DNA from 4 places in the Streptomyces sp. NPDC000410 genome. Region 3 is predicted to be linked to each of the others. Evidence: riboswitches for the same ligand, from Rfam matches in the RefSeq annotation. Region 3 holds a riboswitch; each other region holds the start of a gene.

Region 1 (4,830 bases), on a different contig from region 3:
CCGCTGGTGGCGCTCGCTCAGCGCGGCGGAGAAGCGGGCCTTCCAGGAGCAGCAGGCCGCCATCGCCCGTGACTTCGGGAAGGCGGCGAAGGCCGGGCTCGCGCCGGACGGCGACGAGGCGCAGGAGATCGCGCGGCGGCAGTGCGAGTGGCTGTCGGGGACGAGCGCGCCGACGAAGTCGTACGTCATCGGGCTCGGCGAGATGTACGTCGCCGACCCGCGCTTCACGGCGAACTACGACCGGCACGGGGAGGGGACCGCGGTCTTCGTCCGGGACGCGATGAAGGTCTACGCGGAGCGCCACCTCAGCGCCTGACCGGCGACGGCTGATCAGCGACTGACCAGCCACTGACCAGCGACTGATCGGCGACGGCTGATCAGCGTCTGACCATCGACCGGACAGCCGCTGAACCGCGGCTGAGTCCTCGCGTCAGCGCGGTCACCGGGAGGGCCCCCGGTGATCAGCGAGCACGGCCCCGTAACCCGGTCGGCGGACGGCGAGTCGCCGTGCGGCGCGGCTCCGGCCAGCCTGGGTGGGGCGCGGTACCGTCCGCAGCCGTGGGCGGACCGCGCAGGGAGATCACTCGGGAGATCACTGGTGGGGCAGCGAGAGGGCGACGGCGACGGCGACGGCGACAGTGCCAACGGCAGCGCGGCCCATGGCGACGGCGAGGACGGCGGCACCCGGCGCGACGGTGCCCGCCGGCTCGTCCTGGCGCTGCCGGGGCTGGTCATCCTCATCGGCGTACTCTTCGACCTCGCCACCCCCGAGGCGTACACCGCCTCGCCGCTCTTCGCCGCCGCGCCGCTGATCGCGGCCCCGTTCTTCTCCTATCGCGGCACGCTGGTGACCGCCGTGGCCACCGTGGCCGCCGTGCTCGGACTGCACATCCACAACGGCACGATGACCCAGGTTCCGGCGACGACCGAATTCCTGACCGTCGTCACGGTGTCCGTTCTCGCCCTCTTCATCAACCGTGTCGTGCGCCGCAGCGGCGAGCGCCTGGCGTCCGCGCGCGTCATCGCGGAGGCCGCGCAGCGTGCCGTACTGCCCTCGCCCGCCGACCGGATCGGCGGGCTGCAGATCGCCGCGCGGTACGAGGCGGCGCAGGCGGACGCGTTCATCGGCGGGGACCTGTTCGCCGTGCAGGACACCCCGTTCGGGGTCCGGCTGGTGGTCGGGGACGTACGGGGGAAGGGGCTGGACGCGGTCGAGGCGGTGGCCGTCGTGCTGGGGGCGTTCCGGGAGGCCGCCGAGCAGGAGTCCACGCTGGAGGGGGTGGCCCAGCGGCTGGAGCGCGCGCTCGCGCGGGAGGGGACGCGGCGCTCCGGGCTCGACGCGTTCGAGGGCTTCACCACCGCCGTGCTCGCCGAGATCCCGCGCGGCGACGGCCGGGTCCGGGTGGTCAACCGGGGGCACCCCCCGCCGCTGCTCCTGCACGCGGACGGCGCACTGGAGCTGCTGGAGCCGGTCCGGCCCGCGCTGCCGCTCGGCATGGGCGATCTGGCCTCCTGGCCGGACCGGGCGGACGAGAGCGCGTACCCGCCGGGCGCGACCCTCCTCCTCTACACGGACGGACTCTCCGAGGCGCGGGACGCGCATGGCGTCTTCTACGATCCGCGCGAACGCCTCGGGGGCCGGATCTTCCCCGGCCCGGAGGAACTGCTGGACGCGCTCGTCGACGACGTACGGCGGCACACGGGCGGCGAGTCGACGGACGACATGGCGCTGCTGGCGGTCAGCCGGCCGGGGGAGCGGCAGCCGGAGCGGCGCAAAACGGTACCGGTGGTTCCGTAGACGTGTCCCGTGGGCGTGCTCCGTAGACACGAGTGCGCTACGGAACGTAGCCGAAGGGCGCCCCTCCGCATAACATTTGACGAACTGTCAGAAGATGGTGGTGACGGGATTCCGGTTGAGGGGCGGTCAACTCGCCCGATTCCGCCCGCTTGTGCCCTGGTAAGTCCATGGCGAGGGTGTTAATGATCAGCTGGAACGGCTTGGAATCACGACCGGGTGTCTATTAACGTTCGATAACGCAGCGCGGTCGTCCCAGCCGTCGCAAGAGACGGCACCGTGCGCACGCGCCGAATCCCGCAAGGGAACCGGGGAACCACCAATTGGGGTGAATCGGGCGCCTTCGTGGTGCTCGTAGGAGACCTTCCTGCTCCGAACCCGTCAGCTAACCCGGTAGGCGAGAAGGAAGGAAAGGAGCACGCCCCCGTGGCGTCAAACGAGCCTGCCCTCCAGGATCCCCCCACCACCGAGTGGGTCCCCACCGGCCAGTGGGCCCCCACCGCCGCGGGGGAGGAATGGAACCCGACGGAGGAGTCCGTCCGTCCGGTCCGCGGCAGGCACCGCGTCGTCAAGCAGCGCAATGGACTGGCCCGTAGCTCCACCGTCCTCGGTGTCGGCGTCATCGCGGCCGTCGGCGCGGGCGGTATGGCCACCGCGCAGGACAAGCCGCCGGTCTCCATATCCCTTCCCGACACCATCACGGACAACCTCCCGGACGCCAAGTCGCTGCCGGGTGTGGGCTCCCTTATCTCCGACTCGGACGAGGACGAGGCCGACGCGCAGAGCGGGAACGAGGCTCCCCTCACCACGCTTTCCATCGACTCCTCGGCGGACAGCGGCGCCGACGCCACCGCCGACGCGGGCGAGGCCCTGCGCGCCCGGATCCTCCAGCAGGCCGAGCAGCAGCAGGCCAAGGTCGACGCCGAGGCCAAGGCGGCCGCGGAGCAGGCGGCAGCGGAACAGGCCGCGGCGGAGGCCAAGAAGCAGCAGACCGCGGCCGAGGCCAAGGCCGCCGAGGAGAAGCGGAAGGCGGAGGCGGCGGCGAAGGCGGCTGCCGAGGAGGCGGCGCGCAAGGCGGAGGCCGAGCGGCTCGCCAAGCTCGCCGCGAGCTACTCCCTGCCGACGTCCTCGTACACGATCACTTCCACGTACGGCCAGGCCGGCTCGATGTGGTCCTCCGGCTACCACACCGGCCTCGACCTCGCCGCGCCCACGGGTACGCCGGCGAAGGCCGTGCACGGCGGCACCATCAAGTCGGCCGGTTGGTCGGGGTCGTACGGCTACCGCATCGTGCTGGAGCTCGAGGACGGCACCGAGGTCTGGTACTGCCACCTGTCGTCGATGACCGTCGGCGCCGGGCAGAAGGTCGGCACCGGCGAGACCATCGGCCGCGTCGGCGCCACCGGCAACGTCACGGGCCCGCACCTGCACCTGGAGGTGCACACGGCGGGCGGCGACGGCATCGACCCGATGGCGTGGCTGCGCGGCAAGGGCCTCACGGTCTAGGGCCGGATCTCACGAAGGCCCGTACGGCAGCTCTGGCACCGCCACCCGGCGACCGCCAGAGCTGCCGTTCTGTTGTCTCCCGTACGGTCCCTCACGTGTGTGGCGTGTGTGGCTAGCCGCGGTACGGGTTGTAGCCGTCGTAGTCCCGGTACGGCGGGGGCACCCACACCCGCCCCGTCGCCCGCGCCGCGTACGTCAGTGCCGGGCCCGCTATGTGCTTGCGCTGCCAGAGGTGGTGCAGCAGCTCCTGCTCGCGCGCGACGAAGTCCGGCCCCGCCGCCCCGCGGTGGGCCCGGTGACGCAGGAACGCGAGGGACGTCGCGAACGCCTCGTACTCGGACACGGCGCGGGCCGCCGCCGGACCGTGCCGGTGCCCCGCCATGTCACGGGCGACCGTGCGCGCGCGCATCGAGGAGAGGGCGAGCGGCTCGGCGGCGGAGAGCCAGCCGGCCGCGGCGTACGCGGGCAGCTGGGACGAGATCGTGCGCAGCTCGCGCTGGCGGGACCATATGGCGAGCCACGTCAGCAGGCCGACCGCGGGCAGCATGAACAGCCCGTACACCGCGAGGAAGCCCCAGGGGCTGAACACCGCCGACCCGTTCCACAGGGCGTGCATGCCCATCGCGACCAGGAGGCCGAGCAGCGGCAGCACGGTCCTGCGGAACCTGCGCCGCCGGGCGGTGAACGCCGCGATGCCGAAGCCGATACCGGTCATCACCGTGAAGAGCGGATGCGCGAACGGCGACATCACGATCCGGACGAAGAACGTCCCCGCGGTGATTGAGGCGAAGCCCGCGTGGCCGGACTCCTGGTCCTCGCCGAAGGCGCGGCCGAGATACAGGATGTTCTCGGTGAAGGCGAAGCCGGTCGCCGTGAAGCCGGCGACGACGACTCCGTCGACGAGCCCCGTGAAGTCCCGTCTTCGGAAGAGGAAGATCAGCAGGATCGCGGCGGCCTTGGCGCTCTCCTCGACGACCGGGGCGACCACCGTCGCCCCGATGGTGTTGGCGGAGGCCGGGTCGGCCGTGGCGGTGGCTATCCACTGGGTCGCGAACGAGTTCGCGATGATGGCGACGAGCGCGGCGGCGAAGGCGCCCCAGGCGAAGGCGAAGAACAGGTTCCGCCAGGGGCCCGGCTCGACCCGGTCCAGCCAGCGGAACGCCGCCAGCAGCAGCGGAACGGGCAGCAGGGCCAGGCCGAGGCCGACCATGAAGCCCTGGGTGCCGGTCTGTTCGCGGACCAGCGCGAGGATCACCAGCGCGGAGAGGGCGAGGAGCGTGATCACGGCCCCGGCGCGCACGGCTTTGCTGCGCCAGAAGGCGCGGCGCGGTTTGTAGCGCCACTGCGCGCGCTCCGGGACGGCTTCGAACAGCGGCTGCTCGTCGCACGCCGGAACGGCGGGGTGGGGCTGGGGCCGCGTGGGCTGCGGGGACGTGTCGGACACCTAATGACCCTAACGACCGCCACTGACAGCGCGAAGGTACTTTTGGCGCGACTTCGCCACTGCTTTCGTCGTCGCGGTGGCTGTC
Region 2 (4,830 bases), on a different contig from region 3:
GTCGTCGGCTTCGCCGAGCATCTGGAGCAGGCCCGGCGGCTGCGGGCCGATCTCCCGCCACACGTCTATCTGTGGATCAACGCCGCGGAGGGCCGGGAGTACAGCGACGCGGAGGCCGCCGACTGGACGGCCCTCGACCCGCTCTTCCCGTTCAGCCGGCACCCCCACCGCTCGGCGGGCCTGCCGTGCCGGACGGGCGAGTCGGTGATCTCGGTGGACGGCGAGGGGACGGTGCGACGCTGCCACTTCGTCCGGGAGGAGCTCGGCAACCTCTACGACGGCTCGTACCGCACGGCCCTGCGGCCCCGCGCCTGTCCGCTCGCCCTGTGCGACTGCCATATCGGCTATGTCCACTTGGAGTCGCTGCCGCTGTACGACGTGTTCGCGGGCGGGGTCCTGGAGCGGATCCCCGCCGGCGCGAACGGGATGATTCAGAGCGGAAGCAGATCAGGACGCTTCGGCTCCACATGATCCCCGGACGACTCCCCCCGCAGCCGCCGCCCGATCCACGGCACCAGGTACTCGCGCGCCCAGTGGATGTCGTCGCGGCGGACCTCCAGCGTCCCGCGGGGCGGCAGCGGCGGCCACGCCTGGTCGGGGTCGGCGGGGACGTCGAGACCGAGCACCTGGGCGGCGCGGAGCGCGACGCGGGTGTGGCCCTCGGGTGACAGGTGCAGCCGGTCGTCGTCCCAGGCGCGCCTGTCCTGGACGGACTTGAGCGACCACAGGTCGAGGACGGGGCAGTCGTAGCGGTCGGCGATGGCCCGGACGTGCGCGGTGTACGTGGCGATCTTGCCCCGCAGATGACGCAGTACGGGCACGCCGCGGGTGTCGAAGCCGGTGGTCACCATGACGGTGCCGACCGCGCCGGTGAGGTCGGCGACCGCGCGCTCGAAGCGCGCGGCGACGTCGTCGGGGTCGGTGCCGGGGCGGATGATGTCGTTGCCGCCCGCGCAGAACGTCACCAGGTCGGGGGCGAGTTCCTTGGCGCGCGGGACCTGCTCCTCGACGATCTGGTCCAGCAGCCTGCCTCGTACCGCCAAGTTGGCGTAGCGGAAGGTGTGTTCCGGTACGCGGTCGTCGAGCAGGACGGCGAGGCGGTCCGCCCAGCCCACGAACTGTCCCTCGGGTCCGGGATCCCCGACGCCCTCGGTGAAGCTGTCACCGATCGCCGCGTACGACCCGAATGCACTGTTTTTTCTTGATCTCGAATCGTCTGCCACGTCGAGACATCCTTCACCTCACGAAGTGACTTACGCCACCGTAGGGATGGGTTGACGCGGGGTGATATAGACCACCTGGTCAGCTTTCCGGGAAACGGGAATACGACACGTCAGATCGAGACGCCGTGCTGGCGCAGGTACGCCAGCGGGTCGATGTCGGAGCCGTAGCGCGGAGTGGTACGGACCTCGAAGTGCAGGTGCGGACCGGAGGAGTTGCCGGTGGAGCCGGACAGGCCGATCTGCTCCCCGCCGCGCACGCTCTGGCCGGACGAGACGGACAGCTGGGAGAGGTGGGCGTACTGCGAGTAGGTGCCGTCGGCGTGCTGGATGACGACCTCGTTGCCGTACGAACCGCTCCAGCCGGCCGAGACGACGGTGCCCGCGCCGACGGCCTTCACGGAGGTCCCGGTGGCGGCCGCGAAGTCGGCGCCGGTGTGGTAGCCGCTGGACCACATGGCTCCGGCGGTCTTGTACGCGGTGGTGACGGCGGAGGGGACCGGGGCGAAGAAGGGGGCGACGCGGGTCTTCGCGGCGGGGGCGGCCTTCCCGGCGGGGGCGGCAGCGGGGGCGGCCTTGGGCTTCGCGTTCGCGCCGATGGCCAGCTGGATACCCGGACGGATCACGGAGGGGTTCGCACCCACGACGGAGCGGTTGTCCGCGTACAGCTTCTTCCAGCCGCCGCTGACCTTCTGCTCCTTGGCGATCTTCGCCAGGGTGTCGCCGGGCGCCACCGTGTAGGTCCGGGGAGCCTTGGGAGCCTCGACCTGCTGGGCGACGGAGACAGTCCGCTCCGGGGCGACGGCAGGCGCGGACTTCTCCGCCGCGTGCGCGCCGGTGGCACCGATGAGCGGGAGCGCGATGACGGCGCCACCCGTGCCCGCGGCGACGAGTCCGCGCGTGATCGGGTTCTTCCTCGAACGGCGGTGCTTACCCATTGCGGGCATGGCGAATTCCTCTCCGGCGCCTGCGAAGTGAGCTGTCGGGTTCGGGCTGGAGCTGCCCGGCCGCGTAGGTGCGCGACTTCACCCCGAGCCGCTCCGCATTGACGGACCGGCGGTTTCACTGGGTCCCCCGCTCCTGCCACACGTGGATAGATGCGATATTCCGGACGACGGCAGGATTAGGCGTTCCGACCGGATTGCGGTGACCGTAAGCGAGCCCGGTCGGCACGAACAAGCCACCGCTTGGGCCGCTGATTCGCCCGCGTGATATCCGCGGGGATTTCCCGGTCACCCTGCGTGGATTACGGTCTTCGACTCCCTTGAGGAGCGGGGAATTTGACGGCGGCGCGCGGCGACGGAACGTCACCAATATGATCCCGCTCACGGCATGGACGTCATCTCCCCCGCAACCGGGGCTTGTTGCCCCAGATGACCTAATACGGGCATAAGCCTCAGTAGGCCAGCAATGCCCCTATATCCGGCACTGCTGGAGCGCCACGGCGCCAAGATCGCCGCGCAGCGTGGCGGACGAACCGGGGACCGCTCTCGACCGGGTCATGCGTAACCGCTTGCGCGCCCGCACAGCAGCCAGGCGCGACCGCCACCCTCCGTGTCGATCACCACAACCCACCAAATTCACGCAGAACCGAACACCTTCGATCCCAAGCCGCCCTGGAGGCAACTCCCTTGCACGGTCGACCGAACGCACAACCAAGATGATTGCCTGAGGAACCAATGTCGTATCGTCGACAGCGCGCCTACGTCGGCGAGCCGTGCCGACCGCAGACACTCAGGAGCCCCCGTGACGCAGCAGCTGCCCGAGGTCCCGTCGACCGAACCCGAGCTGTCGGGCGTGCGCAACTTCAGGGACGTGGGCGGACTGCCGACCGTGGACGGGCTGCGCGTTCAGTACGGACGGCTCTTCCGCAGCGGCCACCTGGCGCACGCGACCGACGCGGATGCCGCGTTCCTCTCCTCGCTCGGGCTCCACACGATCTTCGATTTCCGCAACTCCGCGGACCAGAAGCTGGACGGCCTGGACGTCGAGCTGCCCGGAGTGCGCAACGTGAACATCCCGCTCACCGACCCGGCCGACGGCGCCGAGTTCTGGAAGATGGTCCGCGACGGCGATCTGGACCAGCTGCGGTCCATCCTCGGCGACGGCAAGGCGGCCAACCGGATGATCGAGTCCTACCGGGTCATCATCAAGGAGCGCACCGCCGAGCACAGCCGGGTGCTGCACGCCCTGGCGGAGGACAGCGTCCCGGCCCTGATGCACTGCGCGGCCGGCAAGGACCGGGCGGGTCTGTCCATAGCCGTCTCGCTGCTCGCCGTGGGCGTCGAGCGCGACGCCATCGAGGCCGACTACCTCAAGTCGAACGACCCGCACCGCCGCTACAAGGTGCGCCGCGGCGAGAACGCGCCCGCCGGGATGTCCCCGGAGGTGATGGAGCTGCTGAGCCCGCTGTTCGACGCCCGCGCCGAGTACCTCGCCGCCGCGTTCGACACCATCGACGAGACCTGGGGCGGCACCGAGCGCTACCTGTCCGACGGCCTGGGCATCACGCCGCAGACGCGTGAGCGGCTGCGCGAGCGCCTCCTGGACGGGGCGCTCTGAGCCACCGGGCGAAACACCGGGTCAGCCGGCCCCGACCTTGAACAGCAGATAGAGGAACGCCGCGAACAGGTGGCCCGCCACCAGATAGGCGAAGAGCCGGACGATCAGTCCGACCGGAAACTTCTGCTCCTGGTCCTGGTTCATCAGCGGCCTCCTCAGGCGTGCGGGTGCGCGTGCGGGTCGGGGCTCTGCAGCAGCGTGTGGACGAACAGCAGCTCGGCCCCCTCCCGCGTGACAGCGGCGATACGGTGCGGAGTGAGCGAGTCGAAGTGGGCGCTGTCCCCCGGGTCGAGCTCGTGCACGGTTTCGCCGAGGCCCAGGCGCAGCCGCCCTTCGATGACGTACAGCCACTCCTCGCCGGGATGCACCCGCACGAGGTCCCCCTGGGTCCCGTACGGCACGCGCACCCGCAGGGCCTGCATGGCGCGTCCGCGCCCGCCGGCCTGCCGGTAGGTCCAGCCGTCGGCCTCGGCGGGGCCCATCCGCCCGCCGCGGATGACGGCGTCGCGCTCCGGCGGCAGCTCGCCGAGGGGCTCGGAGACCGTCGTACCGTAGGTCCGGGCGAGGGCGAGCAGCATCGGCAGCGAAGGCTGCCGGTTGCCCGTCTCCAGCCGGGAGAGATGGGCGGGTGAGAGGCCCGCGCGCTGGGCGGCGGCCTCCAGGGTGAGGCCACGGCGGCGGCGCAGCTCACGCAGCCGGGGCGCGACGTCGGGCAGCGTGTCCGCGTCCCGTCCGGCATCGTGTCCGGAGGCTTGTCCGGCGTCGTGTCCGGCATCGTGGCCTGGGGCTTGTCCGGCAGGATGGCTCATGCGTCCATTGCGCCAGGATGTTTCCTCTGGGGCAAATTTCTTGCCCCAGAGGCAAAAGCCGCGTGATCAGCGGTTGGCGACGGCCTGCTTGACCAGCGTCCTGCCGAAGTCCCACATCAGCCCGCCACCCCCGTGGGCGTCGTCCATCACCGCGGTGAAGGCCGTCACGAAGCGGTCGACCTCCCGCTCCCCGATGATCAGCGGCGGGATCAGTTTGATCACTTCCAGATGGTCACCGG
Region 3 (4,830 bases):
GATGAACTCACCGCCCACCGTGGCCGCCAGGCCCACGCGGTCCACGTAGTCGTGGTGGGTGAAGCGGTGCACGTCCTTGGCCGAGAGCCGTGGGTAGGGCGCGAAGAAACGGTAGTACTTGGACTGGTCCGAGACCTGTTCGTAGAAGCTGACGAGCCGCTCGGCGTCCTCGGTCGTGATGGGCCTGATCCTCGCGGTGCCACCGTCGCGCAACACCACGTCGGCTTCCCAGTGGTCGGGGTACGCGTGATCCGACGGGCTCTGCATGGGGCCAGCGTACGGCTCCGGCAACAGCGTCGGCACGGCTCGCGGACACGGCTCGCGGACCGCCTCGCTCCAGGGCACGCTGGGGGCACTCCAGCACGCATGAGAGACTGGTCTAGACAACATTTGGCACCGAAGAGCACCCGAAGGGCATCACCATGGCTGAGCGCCGCGTCAATGTCGGCTGGGCCGAGGGCCTCCACGCCCGCCCCGCCTCCATCTTCGTCCGTGCCGCCACGGCGTCCGGCGTCCCCGTGACGATCGCCAAGGCCGGCGGCACCCCCGTCAACGCCGTCTCGATGCTCGCGGTGCTCGGTCTGGGCGCCGAGGGCGGCGAGGAGATCGTGCTCGCCTCCGACGCGGAAGGCGCCGAGGCCGCTCTGGACCGGCTGGCGAAGCTGGTCGCGGAGGGGCTCGAGGAACTCCCCGAAACCGTCTGAGACCATCCGGTCCCCGAATTTGCTGAATTCTCGCGGGGAATGCGGAGCGGAGCCGCGCACCACCTTCATCGGTGCGCGGCTCCGCCGCTTTATACGCGTTTACGCGCGGCGAAATCCCACAAAGGGAAATCTCCGATGCGAATACTTCTTGTATACGTCGGCCATGTTAATGACGGCCGCTCACCGTGTTTACGGAGTGTTGCGAAGCCCTCACCACCACACCGGTGCGCAGCCGGTGCGCGCCGTTCGCCCGCTCCGCGTGCATCGCGGTGAGCGCCCTGGCCCGCTCCGCGTCACCGCGCGCCACGGCGTCCACGATCGCGCCGTGCTCGGCCCACGACTCCAGGGGCCGGGCCGGCTGCTCGACGGCGTACATCCAGGCGGTCTTGTGCCGGAGCTGGGTGAGCAGGGCGGTGAGGCCGGGACTGCCGCAGGCCTGGGCGAGGGTCTCGTGGAACCAGGCGCCGAGCGAGCGCAGGTCCTCGCCCTGACCCCGCCGCGCCCGCTCCTGGCCCAGTCTGACCAGGCCGCGCAGCACCTTGAGGTGCGCCTCCGTGCGCCGCTGGGCCGCGCGCGCCGCACCCAGCGGCTCCAGCAGCATCCTGATCTCCAGCAGATCGGCGGCCTCCTGCTCGGTGGGCTCGGCGACGCAGGCTCCGGCGTGCCTGCGGGTGACCACGAAGCCCTCCGACTCCAGGGTGCGCAGCGCTTCGCGCACCGGTACGCGGGATACGCCGTAGCGGCGCGCCAGCTGCTCCTCGGTGAGCCGGCTGCCGCGCTCGAAGACACCGGTGATGATGTCGTCGCGGATCGCCGCGCATACCGAGCGCGCTGGAATGCGCATACCGAACCTCCGCTTTAATCCTCGCGAAACCCGTGGATCTCTGCCCGATCGCCCTGCCTGTCCGGTGACTCTATTGCAAGGGGACGGAATTTCCGACGGCGAACGGGAATCCATGGATATCTTTTGGCCGGAAGACGACGAAGGCCCCGGCTCGGTTCATCCCGAGCCGGGGCCTTCGCTGAAGATCTCAGACGCCGAAGATCTCAGACACTGAAGGTCTCAGACGTTCACGCCGTGCGCGCGCAGATACGCGACCGGGTCGATGTCGGAGCCGTAGTCCTCGCCCGTACGGGCCTCGAAGTGGAGGTGCGGACCGGTCGAGTTGCCGGTCGATCCGGCGCGGCCTATCTGCTGGCCGGGGGTGACGGTCTGGCCGACCGAGACGTCGATCGACGCCAGGTGGCCGTACTGGGTGTACGTACCGTCGTTCATCTTGATGACGATGTTGTTGCCGTACGCGCCGCCCCAGCCGGCCTCCACGACCTTGCCGGAGCCGACGGCCACGACCGAAGTGCCGGAGGCGGCATGGAAGTCGACGCCGGTGTGGCTGCCGGAGGACCAGAGCGAGCTGCCCGCCTGGTAGCTGGTGCTGACGTACGAGCCGGCGACCGGGAGGGTGTACGACATCAGGCGCTTGCGCTCGGCCTCGCGGGCGGCGCGCTCCTCGGCCTCGCGGGCCGCCTCGGCGCGGGCCTCCGCCTTGCGCTTCGCCTCGGCCTCGGCCTTCGCCTGGGCGGCGGCGAGGTCGGCCTCCAGCTGCTGGGCCTCGGCCTGGGCGTCGATCTGCTCGGCGAGGTAGTCGGGAGCGACGATGGCCTGGGTCAGGCCGGTGTCTTCGAGGGAGAGGCTTTCCGCTTCGGCGGCGACCGCCGGGGAGGCGAGGGTTCCGATGACTCCGGTGGTGGCGAGGGTCGCGACTCCGGCCACGCCCGCGCTCCTGCGCGACAGCCGGCTCGGACCACGATGCTTCCCGGTGGCACGGGTGAACGCCATGTAGTGGCTGATCCTTTCCTTCCTTCTCGCCTACCGGGTTAGCTGACGGGTTCGGAGCAGGAAGGTCTCCTACGGGCCCCTCCGCACCGGGTGCGAAGGCGTCCGATTCACCCCAGGGGACATGTGGGTCCCCGGCTCCCCAGGCTCGCGCCGGACGGGGACTCGGCGATGGCTGCCCGATGCCGCGGGTGCGGCTGGTGCAACTGACGGGCAGCGCAGAAGACGCTAAGCGGGAGATCATTCAATCACCAAACAGACACGCCGATTTGTAGTGCATGCCACAGGGCAGACACCTACATCCCCCCTCGAAGCGGACATAAAAAGGACCCCGGTGGCATGCCTGCCGGCCGGGGTCCCTCTCGGCCCTCTTCGGGCCCTCTCGGCTCAATCAGCCCGTGACAACGGTCACTTCACCGATGCCGAGCTCCCGGATCGGGTCCTCGATCTCGTGTGCGTCCCCGACGAGGACCGTGACGAGCCGGTCCACCGGGAAGGCGTTGACTGCCGCGGCCGTCGCCTCGACCGTGCCGGTCTCCGCCAGGCGCGCGTACAGCTGGGCCTGGTAGTCGTCCGGAAGGCCCTGCTCGACCTGGTCGGCCAGCGTGCCCGCCACGGACGCCGCCGTCTCGTACTTCAGCGGGGCCACACCCACCAGATTCTGCACGGCGACATCGCGCTCGGCGTCGGTCAGCCCCTCCGCGGCGAGCGTGCGCAGCACCTTGAAGAGGTCGTCCAGCGCCGGTCCCGTGTTCGGCGTGTCCACGGAGCCGCTGATGGCGAGCATCGCGGCGCCCGTGGCCCCGCCCGGGGCGGTCGGGGCCGTGGAGCGCAGCACCTGCCCGAAGGAGCGCACGCCGTACGTGTAGCCCTTCTCCTCGCGCAGGACGCGGTCCAGGCGGGAGGTGAGGGTGCCGCCCAGGCAGTAGGTGCCGAGGACCTGGGCCGACCAGACCCGGTCGTGGCGGTCCGCGCCGATCCGGCCGATCAGCAGCTGGGTCTGGACGGCTCCGGGGCGGTCCACGATGATGACGCGGCCCGTGTCGTCGGCGGTGATCGGCGGCATCGGACGGCTCTCCGCCTTGTCGCCGGTCCAGGCGCCGAGCGTGTCGGCGAGCACCGCGTCGAGGTCGACGCCGGTGAGGTCGCCGACGATGACGGCGGTGGCCATCGAGGGGCGGACGTGCGCCTCGTAGAAGGCGCGTACGGCTGCCGAGTCGATGCGCTCCACCGTCTCCTCGGTGCCCTGACGGGGGCGCGACATCCGGGAGGTGGCCGGGAACAGCTGCCGGGAGAGCTCCTTGGCCGCCCGGCGGGCCGGGTTCGCGGTCTCGTGCGGGATCTCGTCCAGCCGGTTCTGTACGAGACGCTCGACCTCGCTGTCGGCGAACAGCGGCGCGCGCAGCGCCTCGGCGACCAGGCCGAGGGCCTTGGGCAGCCGGGAGACGGGGACCTCCAGCGAGACCCGGACGCCGGGGTGGTCGGCGTGCGCGTCGAGCGTGGCGCCGCACCGCTCCAGCTCCGCGGCGAACTCCTCCGCCGTGTGCTTGTCCGTGCCCTCGGAGAGCGCCCGCGCCATGATCGTGGCGACGCCGTCCAGGCCCTCGGGCTCGGCGTCCAGCGGGGCGTCGAGGAAGATCTCGACCGCCACGACCTGCTGGCCGGGGCGGTGGCAGCGCAGGACCGTCAGTCCGTTGCCGAGCGCGCCGCGGTCGGGGGCGGGGAAGGCCCACGGCTTGGCCTCGCCCGGCTGCGGCTGCGGGTGGAAGTCCATGGTCACGGCAGCGTCGGTCACTGGACCGCTCCCTCTTCGTCGTCGTTGTCCTCGGTGGCCGCGAGCGGCTCGTACACCAGCACCGCCCTGTTGTCGGGGCGCAGCCGGGCCTGGGCGACCGCCTGGACCTCCTCGGGGGTGATGTCGAGGACCCGCGAGACCGCGCTGAGCGCCAGCTGGGGGTCGCCGAACAGCACCGCGTACCGGCAGAGTTCGTCGGCGCGGCCCGCGACCGTGCCGAGCCGGTCCAGCCACTCGCGCTCCAGCTGGGCCTGTGCGCGCTCCATCTCCTCGGCCGTGGGGCCCTCGGCGGCGAACCGGGCCAGCTCGTCGTCGACGGCGGCCTCGATGTCGGGCACCTCGACCCCGGCGGACGTCTTCACGTCCAGCCAGCCGAGCGAGGGGGCCCCTGCGAGCCGCAGCAGGCCGAAGCCCGCGGCGACGGCCGTGCGGTCGCGGCGCACCAGGCGGTTGTGCAGCCGGGACGACTCGCCGCCGCCGAGGACGGTGAGCGCCAG
Region 4 (4,830 bases), on a different contig from region 3:
GTGTGAGCGTGTCCCTCCGGACGCTGGCCTGCCGGACCCGAGGGGCCGGAAGGGGAGGGTGCCCCGCGTCGCCTGGGCGCGGGGCGTGTGGAGCGTGGCCGGGTGGGTCCGTTCTTGGACCGGTCCCGGCTGGCCTCGTCGGCAGCGGTGACGACCGCGCCGACTTCGAGTCTGTCCACCACCGAGCGGATGACCATGGCGCCACTGGCGCGGTCGGTGACGGTCTTGGCCTGGTGGGTCAGACCACGTGCGGCGATACGTTGCCACGCGCCCGCATCGCGGTCGCCCTGGTAACGGCAGCCGGGGCAGATGGCCCATTTCCAGCCGGGCGTGGTGGGCCGGTCGGGGGCCTTGCGGTGCCGCAGCGGGGTTAAGCATTGCGGGCAGTGCTTGGAGGTGTTCGTGGCCGGGACCGTCACCACGGCGACACCCAGCTCGGCGGCGAGGTGCCGCATGCGTTCCACGATCTGCCCGCGCACCTGCTGAGACAGGCGGGTGTTCATCGTGCGGCCCATGCCCCGCGCTTCCATCGAACGCAGGTCTTCGATGTAGATCACGCTCGCCGAGGCGGCTATGGCCTGATCGACGGCCCAGCGGGCGGCAGACCAGGCCAGGGCGTCGTTCAGATTCGACCGGCGCTCGGACATGTGCCGAATCTCGTCGGCCAGGACCGCGTGCTTCGCGGTCAGTGTGTGCCGCTCGACCCCGGCGATGAGCCGCTGGTACTGGTCGGCCTTGGCGTGCAGGTGCTCGCTCTCCCGCCGTAGCCGGTGCTGCTTGGCGAGGACACCGGCGGTCCGGAACATGGCACCGGCACCGAGGGCGGTGATCCGCCCGTCGTCGTGCAGCCGGGCAGCACCGGCGGACAGCAGGGTGTTCAGTCCCCAGTCCACACCGAGCGCGACCGTGTGCCCGGTACGGGCTGCCTTCGGTACTGGGTGGGTGTAGGCGAGATCGGCCCGCACCCGGCCGCTGTCCAGACGCAGCGTGGGCAGGTGCAGCACCGCACCGGGCGGGATGGTCGGTGGCAGGCTGATGGGGCAGGCGACCCACGTCCAGTCCCCGTACGAGGCCGGGTCGGGCCGGGTGGGCAGTTGCAACCGCAGCAGCGCGCGGCCCGGCTCGCCGGCGCGTTCGATGGTGGCCTGCTGCCCGTCGCACGCGGACAGCAGCAGCATGCGGGCGATCGCCGGTGTTCCCTCCGCCTCGAACACATCGGCCGGCATCCGGCCGTGCCTGCGGGCGAATGTGGCGATCTGCCGGGTACGGGACGTGATCACACTGGACGGCAGATGCCGCCCATCCGGCACCGCATCACGGACCGCGTCCCATTCCTCAGCAGTCCGCTTCGCCGAATCAGCGGGCCAGGACGCGATGACCCCGACCGTCAGGTCAGCGCGCCACTTCGCCGAGCGGAGCGTACGCCCGGCCTGCTCCTGAGCCATCCGCACGATCCGGTCATTGACCCTGATGCCCTCGGGCGGTGCGATGGTCCAGCCAAGGCGGCGCAGCGCCATCCACGCCTGTGACGGCAGCGTGCGGCCGCCCGCGTCCACACCGGATGCCAGGACATCCACATCGTGCGTGCTCCAGTGCGCGGCCAGCAGCTCGGCGGCCATGGTGGACACGAGAGCAGTGGCCCATCCGACGCGCTCCGCGAGCACAGCCGATGGCAGGAGTTCGCCGGTTTTCTCGTCCAAGCCGGTGCGCAGCCAGCCACGGGCGCACGCGGTCCGGGCCGTCTGCCCTGCGGCGAGCGGCACCTTCCGGCTCCCCGCCGACCGGGCCATCGCGACCATCACCCTTCCGTGCCACTGGAGCTGTACTGCCATCCGATCAACGACACCCGCGAACAAAGGTCACACATTCGATCCGCGAATCCCCATACGGGGATACGCACCTCACACGGGATGAGGCGGCCGACAGCATCCCAGGCGACCTGCCCTCACCCGGACTCCGTCCGGAAACCCCGGCCCGGCGCTCATGGGGGGGAAGGGGCGCGCCGGGCCGGGGTGGCTGAGGGGGCCGGAGTGACTGGGGGGTCAGCTCAGGTGGAGCAGCTGGCCCGGGTAGATGACGTTGGCGTCACCGACGACGTCCTTGTTCAGGTCGAACAGCTTCTTCCAGCCGCCCTCGACCTTCTTCGCCGCGGCGATCGTGGCGAGGGTGTCGCCGGCCTTGACCTTGTACTCGCCGTCGCCCTTCTTGACGGCCTTGGCCGGGGCCGCCGCGGCGGGGCGCTCGGAGCGGGTGGTCGGGGCCTCGGCGCGCTGCGGGGCGGGCTCGGCGGTGTACGCGGCGTTGGACAGGCCCACGCCGCAGTGCGGCCAGGCACCCTTGCCCTGTCCGGCCAGGACCTTCTCGGCGACCGTGATCTGCTGCGACTTCGACGCCTGGTCGGCGGAGGCGGCGTACGCGGTGCCGCCGTACGCGGCCCAGGTGGAGGCGGAGAACTGCAGACCGCCGTAGTAGCCGTTGCCGGTGTTGATGGACCAGTTGCCGCCGGACTCGCACTGGGCGACGGCGTCCCACTCGGAGGAGGTCGCGGCGTTGGCGCCGCCGGCGGCCATCAGCGGGGCGACGATCGCGGCGCCGGTGACACCGGCGAGCGTGGCGAACCGCGAGGTCCGCCGGAGAACGGTCGGGCGGCGGCGCTCGCCCTTGCCGGAGAACAGCATGGAGATTCCCCTCACCGACGCCTGCGAGGTGAGCTGTCGGGTTCGGGCCCGTGAGTTGCCCGGCCGCGCGAACGTGCTCGCGCGGCTTCACCCCGAGCCGCCCCGGCCCTCAACGGGCGGGTGCGGCGCTTACCTTGGGTCCCCCGCTCCTGCCTACGGCGCGTGACGCGTCGACCGTTCCCTTCGACCGACGGCAGGATTCGGCGTGACGGTCGACGGGGCCCGCGATGGCGAGCGGTTCAGACCGTAGACACAGCTCTCCCCGATGTTCAAAGATGAACATCGGGGAGAAAACGCCCTTAACCACCTTGGGGAGATGTCCGTTTTCGCAGGTGAGAGGCGGGACGACCGGACCGGGCGGGCATAACCCGCCAGTTGGCCGGAAGAGACCCATATCTCACTTGCGCAGAAGCGGACATAAGCCCTCGAACTACTTCGGCTTCGACTCCGACTTCGACTCCGGCGCAGCCACCGGCGACGGCTTCTCCTTCAGGCCCAGATCAAGGCTCTGGCCAGGGAGGATGAGGTCGGGGTCGGAGCCGACGACCTCGGCGTTCGCGCCGTAGAGCGCGGACCAGCCGCCGGGGACCTTGTTCGCGTCCGCGATCGTCCACAGGTTGTCGCCGGGGCGGACGGTGTAGTCATCTTCGGTGGCGGCCGCCTCTCGTGCCGGTGTGTCACCTCGTGAGGCATGACGCCCGGATTCACGCTCGTTGACCGAATTGCCCGCCTCATCCTCATTGGTGGCCGGGGTGCCGCGATGCTTGCCGGAACCGGTGTCGCCCGCCGCCGGGGCGGGCGTGACGGACTCGGCAGGCCCGGCCGACTCGGTCAGCTCGGTCGACGCCGGATCCGACGGCTTCCCCTTGGGCTTCGCGGGCGAGGCCGATGCCGAGGGCGCGTCCGACGCCGGGGCCGAAGGCGCAGCCGCCGCGTCGGCCCCTTCACCGAACGAGGGCGCCTTGACGTTCTCCTTCGGGAGAGGCAGGACACCGGAGGTGTCGGCCGGGTCGACCGAGGGCTTCGCGCCCGGCACGAGCCCGGTGATCACCGCACAGCTGGGCCACGCCTCCTTGCCCTGCGCGGCGAACACCTTCTCGGCGACCGCGATCTGCTGCGAGCGGCTGGCGAGGTCGGCGCGTGCCGCGTACTCGGTACCGCCGAAGTCCTCCCAGGTCTCCTGCGAGAACTGGAGTCCGCCGTAGTAGCCGTTGCCGAAGTCGGCACTCCACATTCCGCCGGTCTCACAGTCCGCGACACGGTCCCAGGTGGTGGCGTCGGCGGCGGATGCCGAACCGGCGCCGAGCAGCGGGATGGCGATGGCCGATCCGGTCACCCCTGCCGCGACGACAAGTGCGGGTGCCTGACGGGGGCGACGATGCCGACCATTCCCGGAGCGCATGCGGTGGGCCTTTCGTGTGACTGCTGAGTCGTCGGTGAACGTAGCCGTATTCGAACACCGGTCACAAGTCGATGCAGTCCAGATAACGCGAAAGTCACAGAGTTGACTGACCGTCAGTAACTTGGCGGCGTGAACTCAACGGGCAGAGTGCGCAATCCACGCATAATGAGGCCGCCTCGCCAGCGCAAATCGGAAGGATCGGCTGCAAGTCGCAAGTCGGGCAACCTGGTCAGCAACGTCGCGAGCGCGGTCTGCCCTTCCAGCCGCGCGAGCGGGGCACCGAGGCAGTAGTGGATGCCGTGCCCGTATCCGAGGTGCTGGTTGTCCCTCCGGGCCAGGTCGAGCGTGTCCGGGTCGGCGAACCGGTCCGGATCCCGGTCGGCCGCGGCGAGTACGACGAGGACCGGGTCCCCCGCCGCGATGTCCTGCCCTCCGAGCGTGAGCGGCTCGGTGGCGAACCGCCAGGTGGCCAGCTCCACGGGCCCGTCGTAACGCAGCAGTTCCTCGACGCCGGTGGCGAGCAGGCCGCTCTCCCCGGCCGCGAGGGACTCCTGGAGCCTGCGGCGCTGCTCCGGGTGGCGCAGCAGCGTGTACATCCCGTTGCCGATGAGGTTGACCGTCGTCTCGAAACCGGCGAAGAGGAGGATGAACGCCATCGCCGCGGCTTCGTTCTCGGTCAGGTGCTCGCCGTGGTCGGAGGCGCGGATCAGTCCGGAGATGAGGTCGTCCGCCGGGTTTTCGCGCTTTCGG

Evidence for each region. A riboswitch is a leader RNA that binds a small molecule or an ion and turns the genes downstream of it on or off. The one in region 3 is predicted to bind cyclic di-AMP.
Region 1: linked by a shared signal. The riboswitch ahead of ABT342_RS05400 (M23 family metallopeptidase) and the one ahead of ABT342_RS17115 (M23 family metallopeptidase) in region 3 are both predicted to bind cyclic di-AMP.
Region 2: linked by a shared signal. The riboswitch ahead of ABT342_RS07190 (M23 family metallopeptidase) and the one ahead of ABT342_RS17115 (M23 family metallopeptidase) in region 3 are both predicted to bind cyclic di-AMP.
Region 4: linked by a shared signal. The riboswitch ahead of ABT342_RS26845 (transglycosylase family protein) and the one ahead of ABT342_RS17115 (M23 family metallopeptidase) in region 3 are both predicted to bind cyclic di-AMP.

Annotation. Positions count from the first base shown of each region.
Region 1 covers NZ_JBEPDM010000003.1:16,118-20,947, reverse strand. Annotated here, with positions in the region: gene ABT342_RS05410 (MerR family transcriptional regulator) at 1-316, shown strand, start outside; gene ABT342_RS05405 (PP2C family protein-serine/threonine phosphatase) at 599-1,798, shown strand; cyclic di-AMP (ydaO/yuaA leader) riboswitch at 2,074-2,210, shown strand; gene ABT342_RS05400 (M23 family metallopeptidase) at 2,222-3,301, shown strand; gene ABT342_RS05395 (PrsW family intramembrane metalloprotease) at 3,414-4,745, opposite strand.
Region 2 covers NZ_JBEPDM010000004.1:51,772-56,601, forward strand. Annotated here, with positions in the region: gene ABT342_RS07180 (STM4011 family radical SAM protein) at 1-471, shown strand, start outside; gene ABT342_RS07185 (SGNH/GDSL hydrolase family protein) at 432-1,223, opposite strand; gene ABT342_RS07190 (M23 family metallopeptidase) at 1,334-2,167, opposite strand; cyclic di-AMP (ydaO/yuaA leader) riboswitch at 2,170-2,332, opposite strand; gene ABT342_RS07195 (tyrosine-protein phosphatase) at 2,967-3,782, shown strand; gene ABT342_RS07200 (DUF6126 family protein) at 3,804-3,926, opposite strand; gene ABT342_RS07205 (XRE family transcriptional regulator) at 3,938-4,591, opposite strand; gene ABT342_RS07210 (aspartate aminotransferase family protein) at 4,658-4,830, opposite strand, start outside.
Region 3 covers NZ_JBEPDM010000014.1:33,266-38,095, forward strand. Annotated here, with positions in the region: gene ABT342_RS17100 (bifunctional acetate--CoA ligase family protein/GNAT family N-acetyltransferase) at 1-267, opposite strand, end outside; gene ABT342_RS17105 (HPr family phosphocarrier protein) at 423-704, shown strand; gene ABT342_RS17110 (GntR family transcriptional regulator) at 871-1,548, opposite strand; gene ABT342_RS17115 (M23 family metallopeptidase) at 1,768-2,541, opposite strand; cyclic di-AMP (ydaO/yuaA leader) riboswitch at 2,555-2,719, opposite strand; gene ABT342_RS17120 (M16 family metallopeptidase) at 2,930-4,312, opposite strand; gene ABT342_RS17125 (M16 family metallopeptidase) at 4,330-4,830, opposite strand, start outside.
Region 4 covers NZ_JBEPDM010000033.1:51,461-56,290, reverse strand. Annotated here, with positions in the region: gene ABT342_RS26850 (zinc ribbon domain-containing protein) at 1-1,832, opposite strand, end outside; gene ABT342_RS26845 (transglycosylase family protein) at 2,043-2,678, opposite strand; cyclic di-AMP (ydaO/yuaA leader) riboswitch at 2,682-2,816, opposite strand; gene ABT342_RS26840 (transglycosylase family protein) at 3,109-4,080, opposite strand; gene ABT342_RS26835 (cytochrome P450 family protein) at 4,194-4,830, opposite strand, start outside.